2 regions of the Paenibacillus sp. FSL F4-0122 genome follow, and region 1 is predicted to be linked to the other one. Evidence: a T-box and tRNA genes for the amino acid it is inferred to sense, from the RefSeq annotation. Region 1 holds a T-box; the other holds one or more tRNA genes.

Region 1 (11,280 bases):
TCAAACTTAGCAGATTCCAGAACAAGGTTTACCGTCTCAGCAGTAACCTCTGTATCCCGTCCACCCATTACTCCGGCCAGACCTACAGCTTTAACTCCATCAGCGATAACGAGCATTTGCGGCTCTAGCTTACGCTCTTGACCGTCAAGTGTAACCAAAACTTCACCTTCATGGGCAAGACGAACGCCGAGTTCTCCACCTTGCACTTTATCTGCATCAAAAGCATGCAGCGGCTGTCCATATTCCAGCATCACGTAATTGGTAATGTCCACGATATTATTAATTGGACGAACCCCAGCAGCCATCAGACGATTCTGAATCCACAGCGGTGATGGTGCAGGTTTAACACCTGCAATATAACGAACTGCATAATGGCTGCAGTATTCTTCATCTTCAATCTTGACGGAAATGGAATCCGCAGCAGGACCACTGATCTCAATAATTTCGCTTTTTGGATCAGGCAATTTAACTTCACGCCCAAGAATCGCACTTACTTCATAAGCAGCACCAATCATACTGAGGCAATCCGAACGGTTCGGAGTCAGATCGAATTCCAGAATCTCGTCATCTAAGCCGAGGACCTTGGAAATATCCTGACCAATCTCTGTCCCTTCAGGCAGCACAAGAATACCTTCTTGTTGCTCTTTTGGAAGCAATTTATCATTCAGTCCCAATTCTTTGGCCGAGCAGATCATCCCTTGCGATAGGACGCCGCGCAGCTTGGCTTTTTTGATATCCAGTCCTGGCAGCTTAGCACCGACCAGTGCTACAGGTACAGTTTGACCTGCAGCTACATTTTTTGCGCCGCAGACGATTTGTAGATCCTCATCTTGGCCCGCATCCACGATACATACGTTCAGCTTGTCGGCATCAGGATGTTTTTCCTTTGATTTCACATAGCCGGTTACGATGCCGGAAATGCCTTTATTGCGGCGCTCTACGCCGTCAATCTCAATGCCGGCAGCGGTAATCTTCTCCGCTAGCTGTTTGGCGGTTACTCCTTCAATCGATGTATAATCAGCCAACCATCCGGTTGATACTTTCATATCCGCTCACTTCCTTTATGTTTCAGATGTATTTATTTCACTGTCGTTCGTGCTGCTTCCTGTGGGAGAACGGATGAAGTGCACTCAATTTCAGCTACACACTATTAAAGACGGTCCCTACAAGGAAATCAGATGCTCCAAAACCCATTCTCCAGCCACTATCAGCCAGCGCACCACAATAACTAAACGCCCTTGAACTGCTTCACAAAACTCATATCATTACTATAGAAATGACGGATGTCATCGATGCCGTATTTAAGCATTGCAATCCGCTCTACACCCATTCCGAAGGCGAAGCCGCTGTATTCAGCAGGATCATAGCCACCCATTTTCAGTACATTTGGATGCACCATACCGGCGCCAAGGATTTCTAACCATCCGCTTTGCTTGCAAAGTCTGCAGCCATCGCCGCCACATTTGAAGCAGCTTACATCTACTTCAACACTTGGCTCAGTGAATGGGAAAAAGCTCGGACGAAGACGAATGCCTGTATTCGGTCCAAACATCTCCTGCACAAATTGTTGCAGGGTGCCCTTCAGATCACTCATTCGAATGTTACTTCCAATGACCAAACCTTCGATTTGGTGGAACTGGAAGGAATGCGTTGCATCATCATCATCACGGCGGAATACTTTACCCGGACAGATGATTTTAACAGGAGCTTCACCGTTCATAGCCTGCATAGTACGAATCTGTACTGGCGAGGTTTGAGTGCGCATTAGCAGGTCATCTGTTAAATAGAAAGAATCCTGCATATCACGTGCCGGGTGATTCTTAGGCAGATTTAGAGCTTCAAAGTTATAATAATCGGTCTCCACTTCCGGACCTTCAGCTACACGGTAGCCCATGCCGATAAAAATATCCTCAATCTCCTGTACGACTCTGCTAAGCGGGTGAATGCCCCCTTGCTGTAAACGGCGACCCGGTAAGGTTACGTCTACTTTTTCAGCCTGCAAACGTTGCTGGGTTTCCTGCTCTTGAAAAGCCTCCTGCTTCGCGCCGATAATCTCCTCAATAGCACTGCGAACCTGATTCGCCACTTGCCCGATTACCGGACGCTCCTCAGCACTAAGTCCTCCCATACCGCGCAGAACCTCTGTAAGCTCACCTTTTTTACCGAGATACTTCACTCTTAAATCATTTAGTACCTGCGGATCCATAACCTCCTGCAGCTTAGCCAGCGCTTCAACCTTCAATGCTTCCAACTTCTCTTTCATGGCCGTGTACAGCCCCCTTCAATCATTGTCTAGTTCAACAAAAAAAGGCCTTTCCTCCCGGTAAGGGACGAAAAGACCGTGGTACCACCCTTGTTAGACAAGCTGATCTGTTCCCCTTAAGAGCTTCATTCCCTCTTTTGGCTGGACAGATACCTATCTCACTTTATACAGAAATAACGGTCTGTGACCGGTATCCCCTACCCTTCCCTATTAGACAGCTTAAGGAATTCAGGGAACTGCTCCGGAGTGAACTTCGACAGCTCTGCTTCTTAGAAACGCTCTCAATCCGCGGCGTCTCCTCCCTGTAAGTCAGGCACTGTGTACTCTTCTCCATCACTGCATTTCACAATTCATGCTAATTGTCAGGTATCTCTTTACTACAAGAGATATGTCTCTTTATTATATGCAAAATCTGTCGTTTTGACAAGCTGGATTGGCATCGGGGCGGGCAGGCGTGATTTTTGGAATGATGCCTGCGAACAAAGCCGCACGACTTCACCCCATTCACGCACTGCGTAACGAATAATGAATGATTAGCTTTCCTGTAGTCATTATGACTAAGGGCAGTTTTTTTCAGCAGCTGTAAGCCGTATCATTTATGATCGAGTGGGGTAATAGGATCCATCGGTTTGAATATAGATAATTCAATAGGCCCATACATTAAACTTTAAATTTTGTCTTTTGGATTATTATGAGTAAAGATTGCTCTATAAGCAGCACGTCCTATATACTTGATATACTAGAAACTACCATTTACTCACACGTACACTTTCCTATGTTTTCCCACTATGTATACAACACCTCTTTTATTCCAAAAGCACCTTCAAACATCAGTGACTGATTTAAATTACGCCTGACCATAGATTGACTTCTGCAGGTTCTACTTAAGCAGCAATAGATTTACTTAATCATCTTATACAGGGAGAAGATGACTGTGGCAGGGTTCTTCGAATTTAAGGTAACACGCAAACTATTCTATGTCTTCGCTGCAATCTCCGTCCTTCTGGTCGGGATCAGCGTGTCCTCGCTCCTCTATTTAAATCACACTATTAATAGATTGTCAGATTCTCTTTATGATGATATATATCAGAACTCTAAGCTCATACTAAGCGCCGATCGTGATCTGCATCAAGCTGCTGTAGCCTTGCAAATCGCAATGGGTCCAAACCTAACAGCCGCAGAAGGTGAACAGTTCACTAAGGAGTTTATAGATAATAATCTTCAAGCGCAGGAACGAATAAGTCTAGCAAGAGCAAATATCAACGGTATAAAAAAAACTTACAGTGATATGAAACAAAGTGGAATTATCCTTTCCGAATTAAAAAACGAGCTGCGCTCCTTTGAAACTACTATTGTCATGTGGAAAAATTCAGGGCATACGCTAATAACGGAACGGACGAAGAGTAGCTGGAATCCGGATTCATATTCTGCGCTCACCCTAAACTCGCAATTCAATGAAGCTAGAGCATATCTCGATCAAGCAGAGGACTTGATTGGCAACTACGCCTTGCAAGTAACGGACGGTTTTAAGGATAAAAAAAGCGCTTTGTTCTCCCTATATTCGCTCCTCTTACTTGTGTTTCTCCTGGTCATTATTTACCTTGGACGCAAAATCATCTGGCTCCAGAATGAAATGCTGGAAGAACAAACACTTTATCAGCTAATCGGTGAAACCATGTCTGATTTCATTATTTTGACGGATCCTAACGGGTTGATTCTATACGCTTCCCCCTCACACTCCAGTATTCTAGGCTATGTGCCTAAAAAAGGAGATCCGTTATCCAACTACATACGTGAACCGGAGATTGCCTGGGCTAAATTAAAGAGCGTGGTTCAGGGAACCCCGCGCATTTCAGAACTGCGCATGCGCGGAGCAGAAGGCCAATGGGTATGGCTTGAAACTAAGGTGTCACCTGTTCTCGGCAGCCGTAAATTCCCAGCACAATTCATGCTGTTATCTCGAGAAATTACCCAGCGAAAACAATACGAAGAACGACTACATAAGCTAGCCTTCTATGATCATTTAACAGCGATTCCCAACAGGGCTCATTTCAAAATGTATATGGAGAACCTTATCACACAACCCGGAGAACGGAAGCAAAAAATTGCACTGGCCCTGCTGGATTGTGACAGATTCAAGCAGCTAAATGATACCTTAGGCCATCTGGCTGGAGACGAATTTCTTCAGCTCCTCTCCCGTGAACTTCAGCATACAGTCAAAGGAATAGGTCAGGCCTTCCGGATCGGCGGAGATGAATTCGCAGTTGTACTGCATCGATTCACTTCTCCAGAGATGCTTGATGAAACGCTGCAGCGGTTACTTAAACTGTTCAATAAGTCTTGGTCTGTTGATAACGGGTCCAGCTTCCACACCTCCGCGAGTATCGGAGTAGCTTTATTTCCTGAACATGGAAGCAGTATCAATGAACTGCTGCGTGCCGCCGATTTGGCGATGTACCGCTCCAAAGACCATGGTGGCAATAAAGCCAATCTTTACTATGAGCTTGTGGACGAAGAGTTTGCTGACCAGACCATTGTAAAACCATAAAACCAAATAAAAAGCTGTCTCAGGATACAATCAACCCTGAAACAGCTTTTTTTTGTATTGCCACTAACTGCTTAACCGAAGATGATCCTCTGAAATTCCATCAATCTCCTGTTCACGATCCCGGACTAAGACCTTGGTTAACTCTCCATTCGTAGAACAATCAATGAAGCGGTCTCCGTCTCCATCTTTTTCTTCCCAATCATTAAGCCGCAAAATATATCCGATGGATTGGGTATCTGGCAGCACTTCGATGCGGGCTACTGCACGCCCGTTCTCCATATAACGGAAATCGCATTGTCCATCCTGGATTCCTGTATCCCAAACCCAAAGATTCCAGCCTTGGTAATTCCGATCTGGGCGTTCATAGTGTATTTCGATGATTTTAGAGCGTGGGGCTGGCTCACCACATTCATCATAAAGGACCATCATCGACAACCCTTCCACCTCTACCTCATTGCCTTCGATCCTGCGGAGGGCTTCTGTACCTGCATGGGTATGGTCTACTACTATACTCCACCCGTTAGAAATCTCAGTAAGAGCCACCGTCATTCGATCATTATTAGCATTGAAGATAACGGTTATATTGTTCCAAAGATCGCCTCCTGCATGGCCTCTAAGAAGATACGATACTATTCCGCCATCACATCGCAGAAATTCCAACGAACGTTCAATTTCCTGGCGGCCATGCAGACGAAATGCCGGATGTGTGCGCCGCAGCTCGATCAGGCCTTTATAATATTGAAATACGGGCTTAAATACGCTTTTCATATTCCAGCGGATCGAGTTGATCGCGTCACCGCTTCGGTAGCTGTTATGATCTCCAAATTTACTGCGCAGGAGCTCATCTCCAGCATGCAGGAAAGGTATCCCTTGCGATGTCAGAATAATTCCGTTAGCAAGCAAGGAACGACGTACAGTTTCATTACCGAGAATGTTCTCCGGATCTACATTCACGTATGGATTGGCAAGGGCCACTGCATCTTCCAGATCCTCGTTATCCATGTTGGCGATTACCGGAAAATCAGCTTTCTGGCTCCCCCCTTGAACGATAAGCAACTTATCCCATAAATTCAAATTATCATGGGCAGTTACATAGTTCACAGATTCCACAGGCGAGTCCGTAAACTCATGAATTGCTCCTTTAATTCCGGCTGCAATAGCACCTTCTTTGCCGTATTCGCCTGTCACGAACCCTCTTCCGAAGCCATCACTATCCCCTTTGATCGCTGAACGAAAGTTATCGTTGAAGACAGCATAACCCTTGCCCCGTTGTACACCTTTTAGCGTTTTAGTGGCCAGCGGAGAATCTCCACCCGTCCAAGGTTCACCGTAAAGCAACAGATTCGGATTCACTTCTAGACGGAGCTCTTCCGTAATCTCCCGCATGGTAACACTGTCCATCAGACCCATCAGATCAAACCGGAAACCATCGATATGATATTCCGCAGCCCAATAAGATAGGGAGTCCTTAATAAATTTTCGGACCATCGGACGTTCTGTAGCCAGCTCATTGCCAACCCCGGAGCCATTCGACAAACGTCCCATAAAATCGCGGCGATAGAAATAATCTGGGACAAGCGGCTCAAAAGGTCCATTCTCCACAGCATAAGTGTGGTTGTAAACGACATCCATAATTACCGCGATCCCGCGGCTGTGCAAGGCCTGCACCATCTCTTTAAATTCACGGATCCGCAAGCCAGGATTGGCAGGATCGGTGCTGTAAGATCCTTCAGGTACATTATAATGCTGGGGATCATACCCCCAATTGTAGTCCACATTAGCTATGGAGGAACCCCGATTAACCACCTTCAGCTCATCCACGGTCTGAAAATCAAATACCGGCATCAGATGAACATGGGTAATCCCTAATTCAGCCAGATGATCAATCCCCACTGTATTTCCTGCCGGATCCTTTAATCCAAATTCGGTAAATGCTTTGAATTTACCCTTATAATACATACCAGAGCTCTCATGTGAGGAAAAGTCACGAACATGCAGTTCATAAATCACTGCGTCGGCAGGATGCTGTAACGGAGGCGCTACATCCTGATCCCAATGTTCTGGATTCGTATCCTGCAAATTAACGATTGCCGATCTTAAACCATTAGCTGATACGGCTGTTGCATAAGGATCTACTGCTTCTGTCACATTACCATCTGCAAAAACAGCACGGTACATATAATATTTCCCTTTTAGATCACCTGATAACTTGGTCTGCCAGACTCCGCCATTACTACGCTGCATATATACAATTCGACCACTGTCCACAACACTCTTATGTGACTCAGCATTCAGTCGATAACCACCTGTTTCGTACAGGACAAGGGACACAGCAAGAGCCGTAGGTGCCCAGACTTTAAAGACACTGTACTCCGTTGAATACGTCAAGCCTAAATCCTTACCCTCATAGACTTCCATCATCAATTCTGCATTTATATAATTTTTACTCATGAATTAACACCATCCTATGGCTCCCCACCTAACCTGTGGGGTTGCTTATAAGTCCATATATTACCAATTAATTACATATTAATACTTGCACAGCGCTGCAAGTCGGCAAATGGAGTATAAACTTTCTATGGATCCTTACTATTATATGTACGACATATTTATAGGTTTGGGTTCCTTATCGACTTTATGCTCATTACTAATACTATCGGTATAGACATCTGCGCAATAAAGAAAATAAACAGTGAACAGTAAATGAGGTCGAATTAAAGTAAATTATAGATTAAAAAACATAAAAAAGCCGACCTCCAGCCATCGGAAGTCGGCAATAGTAGTTGGAAAACAGTAGAACGCTAAAACGGATTAATGCATGCGTAAAAAGTTACTTAGCGATACTTTGAACAAGTGCAGCTACTTCTTCAGCCGTGCCAAGCTGCAAAGCTTTTGCAGCCAAATCCTTCATGTCGGCAGCCGACAATTTAGAAATTTGACTGCGCGCTGGCAGAATGGAAGTTGCACTCATGCTGAATTCGTCAAGACCAAGACCCAGTAGCAGCGGAATAGCTGTTGCGTCACCAGCCATTTCACCACACATCCCTGTCCATTTACCTTCTGCATGGGCTGCATCAATTACATTTTTGACCAAACGCAGGATGGCTGGATTGTAAGGCTGATACAGGTAAGATACCTGTTCATTCATACGGTCAGCAGCCATTGTATATTGAATAAGATCATTCGTACCGATACTGAAGAAATCAACTTCCTTAGCAAACTGGTCAGCCAGTACAGCAGTTGATGGAATCTCAACCATTATGCCGAGCTGAATGTTGTCTGATACTTCCTTACCTTCTTCCCGAAGCTTAGCTTTCTCTTCGAGCAAAAGATCACGCGCAGCACGGAATTCACCAAGCGTAGCTATCATAGGGAACATAATGCGAAGATCCCCGTGAACACTTGCTCTTAGTAATGCGCGTAGTTGAGTACGGAAAATATCCTGACGATCCAAGCACAGACGGATCGCACGGAAACCAAGGAAAGGATTCATTTCCTTCGGAAGGTCCAGATAAGGCAGCTCTTTATCGCCACCGATATCCAGGGTACGTACGACTACCGGCTTACCCTTCATGTTCTCAAGTACAGTACGGTAGGCGTTATATTGGATTTCCTCAGAAGGCAGCTTATCGCGACCCATGTAAAGGAACTCAGTGCGGTACAGACCTACACCTTCGCCACCATTCTCAATTACACCATTCACATCATTTGGTGTACCAATATTGGCAGCTAGCTCAACATGTTTACCGTCTGCTGATACTGTTGGTTCGTCGCGAAGTTTCTTCCATTCTGCGATTTGCAAGTCGTAAGCTTCCTGCTTGCGAGTGTACTCTTCCACTTCAGCTTCGCTAGGATTGATCAGAACGTCTCCGTTCAGACCATCGACAATCACCAAATCGCCAGAATTCACTTCTGATAGAACCGTTTTAGTTCCAACAACCGCTGGAATTTCCAAAGAACGTGCCATAATTGCAGAGTGAGAAGTCCGTCCACCAATGTTCGTTGTGAAGCCTTTAACGAACTTACGATTAAGCTGTGCTGTATCCGATGGTGTTAGATCTTGAGCAATCACGATTACTTCTTCACTGATTTCTGCAGGACTTACATAATGAATGCCCAGCAGGTGGTTCAGCAAGCGCTTGGTAACATCACGCATGTCAGCTGCACGTTCCTGCAGATAGGCACTCTTCATATTTTCAAACATCTCTATGAATTGCGTAGCCACTTCGTTTAGCGCATAGTCCGCGTTAACCGATTCCTCACGGATTTTATCAATTACAGGATTGATCAGCTCTGGGTCATCAAGAATAAGCAGATGTGATTCGAAAATCTCAGCCTTTTTCTCCCCCAGCTCTGCCAAAGTACGCTCTTTAATCGTTTGCAGCTCCACTCTTGATTTGGCGAGTGCATCATTCAACTTAGCGACTTCTGCTTCAGTATCACTGATACCTGTCTTCGTAATCGTATAATCCGGATGTTTCAGGATAAAAGCACGGGCTACTGCAATCCCTGCTGAAGCCGCGATTCCTGAAATCTTATTCATGGATTTCCCCTAGCCCTTCTTTAATCATTACTTCTTGAAGAGCGTTCAAAGCTTCTGCTTCTTCGCTTCCTTCAGTAATCAAAGACAAAGTATCTCCAGCTTCAAGACCCAATGACAATACGCCAAGAATGGATTTCAAAGTTACTTTTTTACCTTTAGCTTCTGCAAATGCTTCTGTACCTTTGAATTTTGTCGCTGTATTTACCAAGGCAGTTGCTGGACGTGCGTGAATTCCATCTTCATCGACAATTCTGAATGTTTTTTGCATAATATTATCCAACTCGCTTTCTGTTATTAGAGTATTTTAAATTTATAGTGAAAGCTTCGCTTCCTTGTATGAACAAAGAAGCATCGGCCCTTGCACTTTTACTGAATCGTAATGATGTCTTGGTCTCCTATAGAAACCTTACCCGGCTTCTTCAATGTTACAGAAGAGCCTTCTGGTAAATTCGAGAAAATAACAGGTGAGATTACAGAAGGTGCATGTGCTTTTACATACTCTAAATCCACTTCCATAATCGGTTGCCCAGCCGCTACAAGATCGCCTTCTTCAACTAATACCGTGAAGCCTTGACCTTTAAGCTTAACCGTATTAACCCCAATATGAACGAGCACTTCCTTGCCTCCGTCAGACATAATACCGATGGCATGTTTGCTCGGGAACACGTTAAATACCTTACCGTAAACCGGTGAAGCAATTTTCCCATCTTCGGATAGAAACGCGAAGCCGTCGCCCGTCATTTTTTGGGAGAATACTGGATCTGGCACCTCTGTGATATCCAACAATTCACCGTTTACTGGAGATACGATATCTTCCTTGATAATCGCTTCACCAGCTTCACCTGCCTGTTGTTCTTCTTCTGGCTCTGGAGTAACCACTACTGGAGCTGCTGAAGCCGCAGGTGTCTTTCCGTTAATTACATCTTGAATCTGCGATTTAATCGTATCTGAACGTGTGCCAAAAATCGCTTGAACGTTATTACCCACTTCCAGCACACCTGATGCACCAAGTTTCTTAAGACGGTTCTTGTCTACGCCTGCCTTATCTTTAACTTCAACACGAAGGCGGGTAATACAAGCGTCTAGATGAGTGATGTTTTCTTTACCACCTAGAGCGGACAAAATGTTCCGCGGTAGATCATCACCGGCTCTGGAGACAGACTCCGTATTCACTTCTTCTTCTTCATTCGTATCTTCTTCACGACCCGGTGTCATAAGATTGAATTTCCGAATTACAAACCGGAAGCCGAAGTAATAAATTAAGGCAAGGGCCAGACCTACCGGAATAACCAGCCACCAAGCTGTACGGTTCGGGATAATACCGAAGAGCACAAAATCGATAAAACCACCCGAGAATGTCATGCCGATTTTAACATCAAGAATATGCATAGTCATAAAGGACAGACCTGCAAACACAGCATGTACAGCGAACAGCAATGGAGCCACGAATAGGAACGAGAATTCGAGCGGCTCAGTAATCCCTGTCAAGAACGATGTCAATGCCGCGGAAATCATCAAACTTCCGACGATCTTTTTATTCTGAGGTTTAGCTTCATGATAGATAGCCAAAGCCGCTGCTGGAAGACCAAACATCATGAATGGATATTTACCCGTAGTAAATGTCCCTGCTGTGAAGTCTACTCCATCGCGAAGCTGCTGCATGAAGATCCGTTGGTCACCACGTACCAATTCTCCAGCTTTATCAACGTAGGTACCAAATTCATACCAGAATGGAGAGTAGAAAATGTGATGCAGTCCAAAAGGAATGAGCGAACGTTCGATCGTTCCGAAGATAAACGCTGCAAGCGTTTTGTTCGTATCAATCATACTTTGTGACACATAGTTCAGACCATGTTGAATAGGTGGCCATACTATTGTCAGTAACAAGCCCAAGATTAGAGCTGTTACCGCCGTCATAATCGGTAC
Region 2 (11,280 bases), 1.8 Mb from region 1:
CATCAGCGATCAGTCTATGTCCACGTTTTACAAGTTCAAGGGCTGTCTCACTCTTACCAATACCACTACTACCAGTAATCAGCATACCTACACCATATACATCACAGAGTACACCATGAATCGTTGCTGTAGGGGCTAATCTCCCTTCTAAGAAGCTCGTCAAACGGCTGGAGAAAATAGTCGTAGCCATCGAGCTACGAAGCACAGGAAGTCCCTTTTCATTACTTATATCAATTAACTCCTGTGGTACATCCAAACTACGGGTAATTACGATACAAGGGGTATTGTCATTACAGATTCCACGAAGCCTACTTTTACGTTCAGCTTCAGGCAGCATGGAGAAGAATGCGAGTTCTGTCTTACCTAATAGTTGAACACGTTCTTCCGGATAATATTCGAAATAACCAGCAATCTCTAGTCCAGGGCGATTCAGGTCATCTACCGTAATAGGTCGCTTTAGACCTTCCTGGCCGGAAATAACCTCTAATTGAAAATGTTGTACCAATTCAGATACTTTTACTTTCTTAGCCATGTAAATTCGTCCTTTCGTCACCTGCGGTATATGTCCGCTTACTGCGTCCGGTTGACAGCGATCTCATTACAATTCCGGAGGTAATTCTCCTGCTATCTTAATTGATAACGCTTGTGAATGCAATCTTAACGCCTATCCATTACGACCCTAATTAAACAATAAAGCCACCCTTTCGGGTGGCTTTATCAAGAGAGAAAAGATCCTGCGATCTTATCCCAACAGAATGTTAACTTCGGATTCTTTATCGAAGAAGTGAACTTTGTTCATATCGATAGCCAATTTTGGCTTGCTGCCTTCGCGAGTAGTGGAACGTCCATCTACACGAGCGATTACAGTAGATTTACCAAGGCCGCTCAAGTAAAGGAGCATTTCGTGACCAAGGTTTTCAGTTACATCAACCAATGAAGTAAAGATTGTGTTCGGGGAAGCTTCCAAGAATACTGGCTCTTCATGGATATCTTCTGGACGAACGCCCATAATTACTTCTTTGCCAATGTAGCCTTTGCTGCGGATGATTTGAGCTTTTCCGCCTGGTACTTCAACATCAAGGTTCTCAGCACGGAAACGGACAGAACCGTTTGCTTCGGACAAAGTACCATTGATAAAGTTCATTGTAGGGGATCCGATAAATCCAGCTACGAACAGGTTAGTTGGTTCATTGTACAACTCTTCAGGGGAAGCAGCTTGTTGAATGATACCATCATACATAACTACGATACGGTCACCCATTGTCATAGCTTCTGTTTGGTCATGCGTTACGTAGATACAAGTGGTTTCAAGGCGTTTAACCAGTTTAGTGATTTCAGCGCGCATTTGACCACGAAGTTTAGCATCCAAGTTGGAAAGAGGCTCATCCATCAAGAAGACTTGTGGATCACGTACGATAGCGCGTCCCAAAGCGACACGTTGGCGTTGACCACCGGAAAGTGCTTTTGGTTTACGATCTAGCAAATGCTCGATATCGAGAATTCTAGCAGCTTCACGTACTTTCTTGTCGATTTCATCTTTCTTCACTTTACGAAGTTTCAAACCGAAAGCCATGTTTTGGTATACGCTCATATGCGGATACAGGGCGTAGGATTGGAATACCATCGCGATATCGCGGTCTTTAGGTGCAACGTCGTTGACTACACGATCGCCAATGTACATTTTACCTTCGGAGATTTCTTCCAGACCAGCGATCATACGCAAAGTTGTGGATTTACCGCAACCGGATGGTCCAACCAATACTAGAAATTCCTTATCTTTAATATCAAGATTGATATCCATTACTGTTGCTTTATCTGAACCCGGGTATTTTTTGAAAATATGCTCTAAACGTACGCCTGCCATTGTATTTCCCCCTCGAGTTAATTATTGATTAATTGAAAAATTCTTTTTTCCTTGTACATTTATATTACCCTAGACGGGACACGGTGGCTATTTGTAACGTTCACAAAAAACCTATTTCCTTTTCGTCACTTTATACAAAAGCATAGTAAGCTTCACAATAGCAGCGTCCCCAAAGCTACGCACATCCGCACCAGTCTCCTGTTTGATCTTGTCCAGACGGTATAAAAGCGTGTTGCGATGAATATATAGCTTCTTGGCTGTTTCACTCACATTACAATCCATCTCAAAAAACGTCTCCAGGGTCATCAGCATCTCTTTATCCGATAATACGGAAGAATAGTCGCCAATCTGTCCAAGTAACTGTTTACGCCGTGCATCAGGAATGCTGTTAACCAAACGTTCCAGATGCAGCTCCCAAGGTAAATGAATATATTCACCCACTTGGAAAATACGTCCAAGTACAATAGTCTCCCTCAGCAAGGCCACGGATCCCGTCAATCCCTTAACAGGAACTATAGCCGGAGCTACAGCCAAATGGAATACACCTACCCATTCGCTGGCTATCAGTTCGTGTAAGCCCATGCTGGTCTGAGCCAGAATTTCATCTACACTCTCTTCTTCCTCATCCTTATCATCTCCGCCCGTGAGTAGTTCCTTCCGGGCCAATATTAACCATTCTTTTTCTTGAAGAGGTATAAGCAGAATTTCATTCTCAAAATAGCTGCGCAGCAGCTTCATTAAGGAACGATAAGTGATCTGCGGGCTATGTGCATTCTCACTGCTAAGTAGGAATGGAACCATATCTCCGAATAAACGTCCCTTTAGAGCCATCTCATCGGGTATCTCAGAGTCATTTTTCTCTTGCTCCAGTTCGGTGTTCAACCAGGTTCCCAGCTGCCGAGCCTCCGCTTCCCCTTCTTCTCTAACCCCAGTAGCTTTTAGTGCAATTGCAAAGTTTCGAACCGCATAATTCACTAATTGAATTTCCAAAGAGTTAAGTCCATCCAATTCCACCCAGACAGCGGTTACACGTCCATCAGTCTCATATAATGGTGCCCAAAGATGACCCTCATGGATTACCGGCTGTTCCTGTGCTTCCAATCCCATGCTAAAAAGAGAAGCTGAATGTTGCCTCCCTAACTGCTTGATTCCGGTTTTCTTTCCGGTGAGCTGCTCTAACTTTTTCCGCAATGTTTCGCTATCCATAGTCACCATACTCCACCACTTTTGCTCTTTTCGCCTATTTTAGCATATTCTCTAATATTATGTTAATCACTACAGCAGCGCGCTACTATAATACGACATAAAAACACAAAAAAAGCCACCACCCTAAGGTGATGACTTTCTGTTTGGGATGAGCCATGAAGGACTCGAACCTTCGACACCCTGATTAAAAGTCAGGTGCTCTACCAACTGAGCTAATGGCTCATAAATGGTGGGGGATGATGGATTCGAACCACCGAACACGTACGTGAGCAGATTTACAGTCTGATGCGTTTGGCCACTTCGCTAATCCCCCAAAAAAGGTGGCTCGGGACGGAATCGAACCGCCGACACGAGGATTTTCAGTCCTCTGCTCTACCGACTGAGCTACCGAGCCATAAGATTACATGACAATTAAGCGGAAAAGTCTTACACTTCCCACTCATTTTGTGGAAAAAATGGCGGAACCGACGGGATTCGAACCCGCGGTCTCCTGCGTGACAGGCAGGCATGTTAGGCCAACTACACCACGGTTCCGCATTAATTAAAAATGGTGCCGGCGAGAGGACTTGAACCCCCAACCTACTGATTACAAGTCAGTTGCTCTACCAGTTGAGCTACACCGGCACGGTGTAAAAGCAATTCTAAAAAGATGAAAATGGTGGAGGCTGAGGGGATCGAACCCCCGACCCTCTGCTTGTAAGGCAGATGCTCTCCCAGCTGAGCTAAGCCTCCAGGTATTATGGTAGCGGCGAAGGGGATCGAACCCCCGACCTCACGGGTATGAACCGTACGCTCTAGCCAGCTGAGCTACACCGCCACAATAATTAGTATTGCTATGGATTGAAAATGGCGGAGAGAGTGGGATTCGAACCCACGCACCGCTTACGCAGTCTAACCCCTTAGCAGAGGGTCCCCTTATAGCCACTTGGGTATCTCTCCAAACGATATCAGTACCACAGCAATCCAAACAGGAATTTGACTCCCTGAAAACTGAATCCGAAACAAATCTGCATTCTAAGTATAGGATAAGCCCTCGACCGATTAGTATTGGTCAGCTCCATGCATTGCTGCACTTCCACCTCCAACCTATCTACCTCGTCGTCTTCAAGGGGTCTTACTAATTGGGAAATCTCATCTTGAGGGGGGCTTCACGCTTAGATGCTTTCAGCGCTTATCCCGTCCGTACGTAGCTACCCAGCCATGCTCCTGGCGGAACAACTGGTGCACCAGCGGTACGTCCATCCCGGTCCTCTCGTACTAAGGACAGCTCCTCTCAAATTTCCTGCGCCCACGACAGATAGGGACCGAACTGTCTCACGACGTTCTGAACCCAGCTCGCGTACCGCTTTAATGGGCGAACAGCCCAACCCTTGGGACCTACTTCAGCCCCAGGATGCGATGAGCCGACATCGAGGTGCCAAACCTCCCCGTCGATGTGGACTCTTGGGGGAGATAAGCCTGTTATCCCCAGGGTAGCTTTTATCCGTTGAGCGATGGCCCTTCCATGCGGTACCACCGGATCACTAAGTCCGACTTTCGTCCCTGCTCGACTTGTAGGTCTCGCAGTCAAGCTCCCTTATGCCTTTGCACTCTGCGAATGATTTCCAACCATTCTGAGGGAACCTTGGAACGCCTCCGTTACTCTTTAGGAGGCGACCGCCCCAGTCAAACTGCCCGCCTGACACGGTCCCCGTACCCGATAAGGGTACTAGGTTAGAACCTAGATACGATCAGGGTGGTATCCCAACGGCGCCTCCACCGAAGCTTGCGCTCCGATTTCTACGGCTCCCACCTATCCTGTACAGATCGTACCCAAATTCAATATCAAGCTGCAGTAAAGCTCCATGGGGTCTTTCCGTCTTGTCGCGGGTAACCTGCATCTTCACAGGTATTAAAATTTCACCGGATCTCTCGTTGAGACAGCGCCCAAGTCGTTACGCCATTCGTGCGGGTCAGAATTTACCTGACAAGGAATTTCGCTACCTTAGGACCGTTATAGTTACGGCCGCCGTTTACTGGGGCTTCGGTTCATAGCTTCGGGTTACCCCTAACCACTCCCCTTAACCTTCCAGCACCGGGCAGGCGTCAGCCCGTATACTTCGCCTTGCGGCTTCGCACAGACCTGTGTTTTTGCTAAACAGTCGCTTGGGCCTTTTCACTGCGGCCCCCTCGTGCTATTCACACTACCGGGGCACCCCTTCTCCCGAAGTTACGGGGTCATTTTGCCGAGTTCCTTAACGAGAGTTCTTCCGCGCGCCTTAGAATTCTCTTCTCGCCTACCTGTGTCGGTTTGCGGTACGGGCACCTTCTCCTGGCTAGAGGCTTTTCTTGGCAGTGTGAGATCATGACCTTCGCTACTATAATTTTCGCTCCCCATCACAGCCCAGCCTTAACGATGTGCGGATTTGCCTACACATCAGCCTCACTGCTTAGACGGACATCCATCAGTCCGCGTCACTACCCTCCTGCGTCACCCCATCGCTCATAGCGGATTACGGTGGTACAGTAATTTCAAACTGTTGTCCTTCGACTACGCCTTTCGGCCTCGCCTTAGGTCCCGACTTACCCTGAGCGGACGAGCCTTCCTCAGGAAACCTTGGGCTTTCGGCGGATCAGATTCTCACTGATCTTTTCGTTACTCATACCGGCATTCTCACTTGTGTAGTGTCCAGCGCTCTTTTCAGTACACCTTCAACCCCTACACAACGCTCCCCTACCCCAGATGCAAAGCATCTAGCCATAGCTTCGGTGGTGTGTTTAGCCCCGTTACATTTTCGGCGCAGAGTCACTCGACCAGTGAGCTATTACGCACTCTTTCAATGGTGGCTGCTTCTAAGCCAACATCCTGGTTGTCTGTGCAACTCCACATCCTTTCCCACTTAACACACACTTGGGGACCTTAGCTGATGGTCTGGGCTGTTTCCCTTTTGACAATGGATCTTAGCACTCACTGTCTGACTCCCGGCAATAAGTATATGGCATTCGGAGTTTGACTGAGCTTGGTAATCCTTGCGGACCCCGCACCCAATCAGTGCTCTACCTCCACTACTCTTATACCGAGGCTAGCCCTAAAGCTATTTCGGGGAGAACCAGCTATCTCCGAGTTCGATTGGAATTTCTCCGCTACCCCCACCTCATCCCCGCACTTTTCAACGTACGTGGGTTCGGGCCTCCAGTGCGTGTTACCGCACCTTCACCCTGGACAGGGGTAGATCACACGGTTTCGGGTCTACGTCCACATACTCAATCGCCCTATTCAGACTCGCTTTCGCTGCGGCTCCACCTTCTCGGCTTAACCTTGCATGTTAAACGTAACTCGCCGGTTCATTCTACAAAAGGCACGCCATCACCCATAGATCGGGCTCTGACTTTTTGTAAGCACACGGTTTCAGGTTCTATTTCACTCCCCTTCCGGGGTGCTTTTCACCTTTCCCTCACGGTACTGTTTCACTATCGGTCGCCAGGTAGTATTTAGCCTTAGCAGATGGTCCTGCTGGATTCATACGGGGTTTCACGTGCCCCGCACTACTCGGGATCCGTCTCGGAGAGAATACAGTTTAGGTTACAGGGCTTTTACCTCTATCGCGGGCCTTTCCAGACCTCTTCACCTACCATATTCCTTTGTAACTCCATGTGAGACGTCCCACAACCCCTAAGAGCAAGCTCTTAGGTTTAGGCTGTTCCGCGTTCGCTCGCCGCTACTGACGGAATCACTATTGTTTTCTCTTCCTCAGGGTACTTAGATGTTTCAGTTCCCCTGGTCTGCCTCTACATTTCCTATGTATTCAGAAATGAGTAACTGCGAATTACCACAGCTGGGTTTCCCCATTCGGACACCCCCGGATCAAAGCTTGCTTACAGCTCCCCGAGGCAGTTTCGTTGTTCGCCACGTCCTTCGTCGGCTCCTGGCGCCTAGGCATCCTCCGTGTGCTCTTATTAGCTTAACCTTGATTCTTCCGAAGAAAAATCTCACTAATAACATTTACTTGTTTACACAAGTTGCTAAAAGATGTTCTAAAACGCAAATTCGTTTCGGTATCCAGTTTTCAAGGATCAAGTTAAAAAAGTTATTCATTTAAAAATTTATGGTGGAGCCAAGCGGGATCGAACCGCTGACCTCCTGCTTGCAAGGCAGGCGCTCTCCCAGCTGAGCTATGGCCCCATAAAATTACTCTATATAATGTTATATGGTGGGCCTTGGTGGACTCGAACCACCGACCTCACCCTTATCAGAGGTGCGCTCTAACCAACTGAGCTAAAAGCCCATATAACATATATAACATTGTGAATCAACCAATGAATTGGTTGTCCGCTTGGCAACGTCCTACTCTCCCAGGACCCTTCGGTCCAAGTACCATCGGCGCTGGAGGGCTTAACGGTCGTGTTCGGGATGGGTACGTGTGGAACCCCTCCGCTATCGCCACCAAACGCATACGAAAGAGACTTGCTCTTTCAAAACTGAACACGAGTGAGTGTTCGAACCCGAAGGTTCTATTATGGAAGTTAAACTTCCGATTTGAATGTCTTCATTGCAGAAGACGATTCTCCATAGAAAGGAGGTGATCCAGCCGCACCTTCCGATACGGCTACCTTGTTACGACTTCACCCCAATCATCTACCCCACCTTCGGCGGCTGGCTCCCTTGCGGGTTACCCCACCGACTTCGGGTGTTGTAAACTCTCGTGGTGTGACGGGCGGTGTGTACAAGACCCGGGAACGTATTCACCGCGGCATGCTGATCCGCGATTACTAGCAATTCCGACTTCATGCAGGCGAGTTGCAGCCTGCAATCCGAACTGAGACCGGCTTTGATGGGATTGGCTCCACCTCGCGGCTTCGCTTCCCGTTGTACCGGCCATTGTAGTACGTGTGTAGCCCAGGTCATAAGGGGCATGATGATTTGACGTCATCCCCACCTTCCTCCGGTTTGTCACCGGCAGTCACTCTAGAGTGCCCAGCATTACCTGCTGGCAACTAAAGTTAAGGGTTGCGCTCGTTGCGGGACTTAACCCAACATCTCACGACACGAGCTGACGACAACCATGCACCACCTGTCTCCTCTGTCCCGAAGGCCGCTGCTATCTCTAGCAGATTCAGAGGGATGTCAAGACCTGGTAAGGTTCTTCGCGTTGCTTCGAATTAAACCACATACTCCACTGCTTGTGCGGGTCCCCGTCAATTCCTTTGAGTTTCAGTCTTGCGACCGTACTCCCCAGGCGGAGTGCTTACTGTGTTAACTTCGGCACCAAGGGTATCGAAACCCCTAACACCTAGCACTCATCGTTTACGGCGTGGACTACCAGGGTATCTAATCCTGTTTGCTCCCCACGCTTTCGCGCCTCAGCGTCAGTTACAGCCCAGAAAGTCGCCTTCGCCACTGGTGTTCCTCCACATATCTACGCATTTCACCGCTACACGTGGAATTCCACTTTCCTCTTCTGTACTCAAGCCACCCAGTTTCCAGTGCGACCTCAGGTTGAGCCCAAGGTTTAAACACCAGACTTAAATAGCCGCCTGCGCGCGCTTTACGCCCAATAATTCCGGACAACGCTTGCCCCCTACGTATTACCGCGGCTGCTGGCACGTAGTTAGCCGGGGCTTTCTTCTCAGGTACCGTCACTCCGGTAGCAGTTACTCTACCGGACGTTCTTCCCTGGCAACAGAGCTTTACGATCCGAAAACCTTCATCACTCACGCGGCGTTGCTCCGTCAGGCTTTCGCCCATTGCGGAAGATTCCCTACTGCTGCCTCCCGTAGGAGTCTGGGCCGTGTCTCAGTCCCAGTGTGGCCGTTCACCCTCTCAGGTCGGCTACGCATCGTCGCCTTGGTGGGCCGTTACCCCACCAACTAGCTAATGCGCCGCAGGCCCATCCCTCAGTGACAGATTGCTCCGTCTTTCATTCTTCTCTCAGGAGAAAAAAGAAATTATCCGGTATTAGCTACCGTTTCCGGTAGTTATCCCAGTCTGAAGGGCAGGTTGCCTACGTGTTACTCACCCGTCCGCCGCTAAGTTATTTTGAAAGCAAGCTTTCAAAATGACTCCGCTCGACTTGCATGTATTAGGCACGCCGCCAGCGTTCGTCCTGAGCCAGGATCAAACTCTCCAATTAGTATTGAAAAGAGCGATATGCTCATTTTGAAACATCTGACGAGAAAATTAATTCTCTAATTTTGGATTTCACTTACGTGATTTCCCACTCACTCGTTGTTCAGTTTTCAAAGATCAATGTCTCATCTTTCGTCGTCGTTGCTTGTCAGCAGCGACCTTTATAATATATCACAGCGCCTTTGTTTTCGTCAAGCATTTTTTTAATTTCTTTTTTTGCTTGACCATTTCAGCAAGTTGTTAATCAACAGCTTGTCCAAACGGGCGAGACTTAATGTATCATATTTTTCAAAGCCACGTCAAGCATTAAAATAAAATTATTCTTAATCCGAGTAACATAACCACGCCAGGAAGCCCAAGAACCGTTACTGCGCCTATAGTTGCAGGGTTCAAAGGGATATACACCTGCGTGAGCAAACCCGAGAAGTTCACTACATATATCCCGAGTGCAGCCAATACCAAATGAACCCCAAATAAGCTTAGCCACCCAAAACCCAGCTTTTTTCTAAATACAACTAAACCTAATAAGATAACGGATAATATCAATACGCCCATAGCTATCATTCTAAGCATGTAGATCCCCCTTATACATTTATTTATAAGCCCTTATATTTGACTACTGTTCAACCCCAAGCTTTTTGCATGTTTGAGATGTATCTGATATTTACGTTCTGCAGCCTCCAGAATATATATCGCGTAATCTATCTGATCCTGTCCCAATGCCTCGTCGAACATTAGATACGCCCTCTCCCACTCTGAATGCGCCTTACGGACCTCTAAGAGGGTTTCCCATCCCTCACTTTCCTTTTTACCTTGTTCCTTATCCACTCCCCGCCACAGCTCTCTCCACCATCCCATTTCAATTCCTCCTCAGAATAATTTTGATGCAAAATACACATCTCGTTATTCTCATTCATATCGGGATAGGGACAAACTTAGAACAAAAAAAAGGAAACCCGAGGGCTTCCTTTTTGAAAAATACCACTATAGAGCTGCTAGAATAGCTCGCGACGGCCTTCCAACGCTTTGGACAAGGTAACTTCATCAGCGTATTCAAGATCGCCACCTACAGGCAAGCCATGAGCTATCCTGGTGATTTTAATCTCAAACGGCCGAACAAGACGAGAAATGTACATCGCCGTTGCTTCTCCCTCGATGTTGGGGTTGGTCGCCATAATAAGCTCGCTTACTCTTTCATCACTCAGACGGGTCAATAATTCTTTCAAGCGAATATCATCAGGGCCGATACCTTCCATAGGTGAAATTGCGCCCTGAAGAACATGGTAATATCCATTAAACTCCTTGGTTCGTTCTATAGCCACCAAATCCTTAGAGTCTTGTATCACACATATCACTGAAGGATCTCTAGTTTTGTCCTGACATATCTTACATGGGTCCGTATCCGTAATATTACAGCAGACCGAGCAATAGTGAAGATTGCGTTTGACGCTTACTAGCGCTTTTGCAAAATCAATGACTTCATCCTCTTTCATGTTAAGCACATGAAAAGCTAACCGGGCGGCTGTCTTCGGTCCAATCCCGGGCAAACGCGTAAAAGCATCGATCAGCTTAGCTAGCGGTTCGGGATAATACAAATTAATAATTCTCCTTTAGACTGAAGTGGAGTGGGCTATTAGAACAAGCCTGGGATCTTCATTCCACCAGTGAATTTACCCATGTCATTGTTAGCAAGCTCTTCAGCTTGAGTCAATGCATCATTTACAGCAGTGATTACAAGATCTTGCAACATTTCAACATCTTCCGGATCAACGGCTTCCGGTTTAATTTGAATAGACAGCAATTTTTTGTGGCCGTTTACTTGAACAGTAACTACGCCGCCACCTGATGAACCCTCAATAACCTTGCCTCCGAGTTCCTCTTGAGCTTTGAGCATTTGCTCCTGCATTTTCTTAACTTGCTTCATCATTTGGTTCATATTATTCATACTTCGTCTCTCCTTTGGAATGCGCAATTAGCGCTAGTATGTTTATATTACTCTTTTATGACAACAAGGTCTTCTCCAAAAAGCTGGATAGCCTCATCAATCCAAGGTTCAGGTTTAGCTTCTGCAGTATCGTGTTCATGCTCCAGCTGCAGTTCTTCT

What was found. A T-box is a leader RNA that pairs with one kind of tRNA and senses whether it is charged. The one in region 1 lies ahead of pheS (phenylalanine--tRNA ligase subunit alpha), so its partner is inferred to be a tRNA-Phe.
Region 2: it encodes a tRNA-Phe, which carries the amino acid that the T-box ahead of pheS (phenylalanine--tRNA ligase subunit alpha) is inferred to sense. The anticodon was not compared.

Annotation. Positions count from the first base shown of each region.
Region 1 covers NZ_JBBODI010000001.1:427,153-438,432, forward strand. Annotated here, with positions in the region: gene pheT (phenylalanine--tRNA ligase subunit beta) at 1-1,046, opposite strand, end outside; gene pheS (phenylalanine--tRNA ligase subunit alpha) at 1,229-2,263, opposite strand; T-box leader at 2,324-2,609, opposite strand; gene MHH49_RS01805 (sensor domain-containing diguanylate cyclase) at 3,198-4,811, shown strand; gene pulA (type I pullulanase) at 4,875-7,262, opposite strand; gene ptsP (phosphoenolpyruvate--protein phosphotransferase) at 7,642-9,354, opposite strand; gene MHH49_RS01820 (HPr family phosphocarrier protein) at 9,347-9,622, opposite strand; gene ptsG (glucose-specific PTS transporter subunit IIBC) at 9,721-11,280, opposite strand, start outside.
Region 2 covers NZ_JBBODI010000001.1:2,183,955-2,195,234, forward strand. Annotated here, with positions in the region: gene hprK (HPr(Ser) kinase/phosphatase) at 1-532, opposite strand, end outside; gene MHH49_RS09210 (ABC transporter ATP-binding protein) at 743-1,864, opposite strand; gene MHH49_RS09215 (PucR family transcriptional regulator) at 1,976-3,070, opposite strand; tRNA gene MHH49_RS09220 (tRNA-Lys) at 3,220-3,292, opposite strand; tRNA gene MHH49_RS09225 (tRNA-Tyr) at 3,298-3,383, opposite strand; tRNA gene MHH49_RS09230 (tRNA-Phe) at 3,392-3,464, opposite strand; tRNA gene MHH49_RS09235 (tRNA-Asp) at 3,527-3,604, opposite strand; tRNA gene MHH49_RS09240 (tRNA-Thr) at 3,619-3,694, opposite strand; tRNA gene MHH49_RS09245 (tRNA-Val) at 3,727-3,802, opposite strand; tRNA gene MHH49_RS09250 (tRNA-Met) at 3,811-3,887, opposite strand; tRNA gene MHH49_RS09255 (tRNA-Ser) at 3,918-4,009, opposite strand; rRNA gene MHH49_RS09260 (23S ribosomal RNA) at 4,092-7,017, opposite strand; tRNA gene MHH49_RS09265 (tRNA-Ala) at 7,157-7,232, opposite strand; tRNA gene MHH49_RS09270 (tRNA-Ile) at 7,259-7,335, opposite strand; rRNA gene rrf (5S ribosomal RNA) at 7,382-7,498, opposite strand; rRNA gene MHH49_RS09280 (16S ribosomal RNA) at 7,623-9,180, opposite strand; gene MHH49_RS09285 (pro-sigmaK processing inhibitor BofA family protein) at 9,483-9,740, opposite strand; gene MHH49_RS09290 (DUF2508 family protein) at 9,783-10,034, opposite strand; gene recR (recombination mediator RecR) at 10,172-10,771, opposite strand; gene MHH49_RS09300 (YbaB/EbfC family nucleoid-associated protein) at 10,810-11,121, opposite strand; gene dnaX (DNA polymerase III subunit gamma/tau) at 11,169-11,280, opposite strand, start outside.